One region of the Puniceibacterium sp. IMCC21224 genome, then DNA from elsewhere that is predicted to be linked to it. Evidence: riboswitches for the same ligand, from Rfam matches in the RefSeq annotation. Region 1 holds a riboswitch; the other holds the start of a gene.
The links. Region 1 has a riboswitch for cobalamin ahead of IMCC21224_RS07410 (TonB-dependent siderophore receptor). Riboswitches for the same ligand answer to the same signal wherever they lie in the genome.
Positions count from the first base shown of each region.

Region 1 (2,393 bases):
TAGGTTTCTGGCTTCCAGATCTGGAAAGAATCGCCGTTGGCGATAAAGAACGCCTCGCCATTTAGGTCGATCTTTTCGCGCAGCTTGGCGGGCAACACCAGCCGGCCGGTCTCGTCGACATTGGTGGGATAGCTTTGACCGTGGAACAGCCGTTGCAGGATCTTGCGCTTCTGCGATCCGCGCGGCAAGGCGTCGATCTTGGCGTCAATCTCGGCAATCGCTTCCATCGAATAGCAGTCAAGGCAACTGTTGCGGTGATCACCATAGACAATGACCAGTTCGGGGTTCTTGCCCTTTTCCCAGTTCGGGTCAGCGGATTCGAGCACACGACGAAACAGGGACGGGATCGAGACCCGGCCCTTGCTGTCCACCTTGTGCTGGCTTTCGCCCCTGAACCTCTGACCCACTGTCCCGTGCGCCCTTTGTGCCTGACCCCCGAAAACTGAAAAAGCGACGGGTTGATCCGCTGCCACCGATCAACCCGTCGCCCTGTATCCCGCGTTGCGGGTAGTCCGACTGCACGCGCCACCTGGGGGGATGTCTGCTCGCTCGCGCGCCGGATTCTGCTTCACGATGAAGGCCGGGACCTGTATGGAACCTGCCAGTTCTCTTTTATTATCATTGGGATGTGTCGCCGGGGTTCTTGGGGACCCCTTTGCCTTTCCCGTCCCTCATCGTGTAATTATTGATGCCACGGGAAATCGTGGGTGGCAACTGATAATTTCACTCCAACCCACTGCATCTTGCCCTACAGACCTCTCCAAAACAAGATATTGATGCCAGAACGGGACCAAATATCGCCGATATGGTAATATCATTCGAAAAAACACAATATATAGTGGAAAAATTCAGGTCGCGAAAAATCCCATGATATCCCGGAAAAATTCTATTAACGTCGATATCGATGGCTAAAAACGTGCCAGAGACCCATTTGTTCCGTACTTCGGTTCGCGAATCAACCAACAATACCGCGACTCCGTCGTGAAACGCGTCGCAAATTAAGTGCGACCTCCGGGCAGCCCCAATTTTGTCCCATGTATTCCCACACGAGCTCAAAACCCCGATATCTGACCCATGAAATCCCTGCCAGCGCCCACCAAGGACGCCAAGTCAGGCCGCATGCGATGCAATCGCGCTTGCTTTTGCCTCGTGACGGCCCTACCCAGTGCCTGCTTCGGTCCGGATGGGGACATCCGGTGAAAAGGGAACGTGGTGCGCGGTGCAATCGCTGCAATTCCATGACTGCCCCCGCAACTGTAAGCGGCGAGTGTGACCGGCTCTACGCCACTGGGGGGATCCAAACCTCCGGGAAGGCCCGGTTCACGCAACGACCCGCAAGTCAGGAGACCTGCCGCAGCGATCACCCTACCCCAGCGCGGGGCGCGCACGGGTTACGGTTCTCCGTATGTGGTGGCGACCTTTCACCGTTTGCGGAGGGGGCACCCTTTCCAATGACATTTTCGATACACGACCCATGGACCGCGCACCGCGCGGGACCAAACTGGAAAGAATCACAATGACGCGCCTGCTATGCTCGGCCTCTCTGTTTGCACTGGCCACCCTGCCCGCCCCATCCTACGCCCAAGAGGTCATGGACCTCGACGTGATCACCGTTTTCGCCAACCAAACCGAAACCGCGCTTGACCATACCGGCGCGTCCGTCGAGGTGGTGACAGAAGAGGATCTGAAGCTGGCCCCCACCACGCGGCTTGTCGATTACCTCGACACGCTGCCCGGCGTATCGGTCAGCAGCAATGGCGGGCTGGGCACCGGATCGACCCTGCGCCTGCGCGGGCTTTCGGGCGCCTATGTCCCCGTGCTGATCAATGGCATCGACGTCACCGACCCGTCCAGCACCCAGACCCAGTTCGACTGGGGGTCCCTGACGCTGGGCAACATTGGCCGAATCGAGGTGGTCAAGGGATCACAATCGGCAGTCTACGGCTCTGAGGCGATCGGCGGCGTGATCAGCATCACCACCGCGCAGATCCCGGACGAAATCGGCACACAGATCGACACCAATTCGGAATTCGGCACCGACAATACCCGCTCTGCCACTGTGAACATCGGCACCCGGACCGAACGCGCCGGGCTGTCCTTTGGCCTGAGCCGCACCCAGAGCGACGGCATTTCCGCCCGCAGCGATGCTGGCTTTGACGAAGACGACGGCTTTGACGGCAAACGGCTGACCTTTGACGGCTACTATGATGTCACGGACACCCTGCGCATTGGCCTGTCGGGCTATGCCCTTGATGCTGATGCTGACTTTGACGATGGCCCTTTTGCCGCCAAACCCGAAGGCGGCGAAACCCAGACTCAGACCCGCGCGATACGTGCCTATGCCGAACTGACGACTGGCACGATTGACCACAGCTTCTCTGTCTCGCGCTTTA
Region 1 covers NZ_LDPY01000001.1:1,613,584-1,615,976, reverse strand. The annotation lists gene mraZ (division/cell wall cluster transcriptional repressor MraZ) at 1-407, opposite strand, end outside; cobalamin riboswitch at 1,159-1,371, shown strand; gene IMCC21224_RS07410 (TonB-dependent siderophore receptor) at 1,517-2,393, shown strand, end outside.

Region 2 (2,393 bases), 1.0 Mb from region 1:
TGACCATCACCGTCCAGTTCAGCCCACCATCCTTGCGCAGATAGTCGAGCATCTCTTCCTCGACCTTGGCGGGGTCGTCGGGGTGCAAAAAGGTTAGCATTTCCCGGTATTCATTATAGTGGGCAGAGGGCGGAGACACCATTTCCTTGACCACCATCGCGCCGTCGGGAATGGCGCCGGTGCGCCCCCCCTCAAGCCAGGTCAAAACCTCGGGCGAATAGTAGATCCGCACGGCAGGGTGGACGCCGTAGCTGGTGCCAAGGACAAACGGCCCGGTGTCGCGCCAGCTTTTGTCGCGGGTCCAGCCAAGGACCGCAAAATCCCGCTCAGCGATAAAAGGATACAGCGCGCTTTCGTAGTCTAGCAGGGGTAGATCTGACGGCAAAGGCAGGGTGGCGGGCGCTTCGGATTGCGCCTGTGCAAGGCCCGGCTGGCCTGACATTCCAAGGGCAAGCGCCGCCAAAAGTATGAAACGAGCCATTCCAAAATCCTCCCTCAAATGCCTGACGTCAGAATGACCACAGGGATCCGATCACGCAACTTTTAATTGAAGTTTATTTTTTAACTCTCCGAATCGCGCGATGCATCCGGCTGATGGGGGTGCGGTCGCATGCATAAACTGGGTTAGTTTAGCGAACAAATTACTAAGATCGGACCGGGATATCTGGAAGCAACCGCACAATAGCCGCTGTGCGGGGTCTGGCCTGCCGCCATTCGTCTGATCCCGGGCTTGAGCTGACACAGTTCGATGGTTCAGGCGGGACAACATCGTGACACCACTTGACCTGGGCGCGGGCGCTGCCTAACCCTTTGGCCGTCGGTCCGGCGATCAGCATCCATTCTGTCCGCCGGCAAAAGGGAATACGGTGCGCCCATCGGGCAAACCCGGAGCTGCCCCCGCAACTGTGAGCGGTGAGCGACGCTGAACATGCCACTGGTACGGGATACCCGCACCGGGAAGGCCAGCCGAGCCACGACCCGCAAGCCAGGAGACCTGCCGACGCATTCACCCATACCTTGACGCGGGGCGCGTCGGGGTGGCGGAGAGTCCGCAGTGGTGTCATCCACGTCCTGCGGACAGGTCTTCCGGTCCCTGGGCATAGCGACACGTGACAGACCCTGACTGGGGTTCGCTCTGAAACAAGGACAGATCTTGCGCAATTTCTTTCGATCCGTCGTGGCGCCGACCGCGCTATTGCTGTCCGTCCTGATCGGGGCTGCTCAGGCCGATACTGATGTGCCAAGCGTGGTCTCGATGAACCTGTGCACGGATCAGCTGGCAATGCTGCTGGCTGCGCCGGGTCAGCTGCTGTCTGTCACGCGGGTCAGCGCTGATCCCAAAAGCTCGCCTATGGCGGAGGCCGCCGCGGCCTACCCGCTGAACAACGGTCACGCCGAGGAAATCGCGCTGTTTCAGCCTGACATTGTCCTGGCCGGGGCGTATTCCGATCCGCTGGCGATCGACATGCTGCGGCGCATCGGAGTCCGTGTCGTACAATTTCCGCTGACCTATGCGCTGGCCGAAATTCCCGACCAGATCCGCCAGATCGGTCAGGCCCTGAACCGCCCCGACGCTGCCGAGGATATGGCCCGCGACGTGGAACGCCGCCTTGATTCACTGCCCGCCGTGCCAGAACATCGCCCGCTGGCCGCATTCTTTTACGCCAATGGCTATTCGCTGGGAACCGGCACACTGGGCGACGATATTCTGACCTCTGCCGGGTTCGAGAACCTCTCGACCCGGTTAGGCCGCAGTCAAAGCGGCGCACTGCCATTGGAGATACTCGTCCTTGCGCAGCCGGATGCCCTTGTGTCGTCGATGCCGTATGGCGGCGCATCGCGCGCCGAGGACCTGCCGCAGCATCCGGCGCTGCGGCGCTATGTCGCCGAAGATCGCGTGCTGTTCAGCACCGCGGATTGGGTTTGCGGCACTCCATTTACCCTGCGCGCTGTCGAAGAGATGGCCGCCGCCCGTCTGGCTCTTACCCAAAGGATCGCGTTTCGATGACCGAAGATATCAACGCCAAGCACACCGAAAAGATGAAAAAGGTGCAGGCCGCGCGCAAAAAGATGATGGCCAAAAAGACCGTCACCAAGGGGTTGATCATCGTCCATACCGGCAATGGCAAGGGCAAGAGCAGCTCGGGTTTTGGGATGATCCTGCGCTGCATCGGGCATGGGATGCCTTGCGCGGTGGTGCAGTTCATCAAGGGGTCGATGCAATCCGCCGAGCGGGATCTTTTGAAAGAGCGGTTTGCCGATAAGTGCGCGTTTCATGTGATGGGCGAAGGCTTTACCTGGGACACGCAGGACCGCGAACGCGACATCGCCGCCGCCGCCAAGGCGTGGGACAAGGCCAAGGAGTTGATCCGCGATCCGGCAAACCGCATGGT
Region 2 covers NZ_LDPY01000001.1:606,899-609,291, forward strand. The annotation lists gene IMCC21224_RS02775 (cytochrome P460 family protein) at 1-481, opposite strand, end outside; cobalamin riboswitch at 802-1,017, shown strand; gene IMCC21224_RS02780 (ABC transporter substrate-binding protein) at 1,154-2,008, shown strand; gene cobO (cob(I)yrinic acid a,c-diamide adenosyltransferase) at 2,005-2,393, shown strand, end outside.
Region 2: another riboswitch for cobalamin. It lies ahead of IMCC21224_RS02780 (ABC transporter substrate-binding protein); the one in region 1 lies ahead of IMCC21224_RS07410 (TonB-dependent siderophore receptor).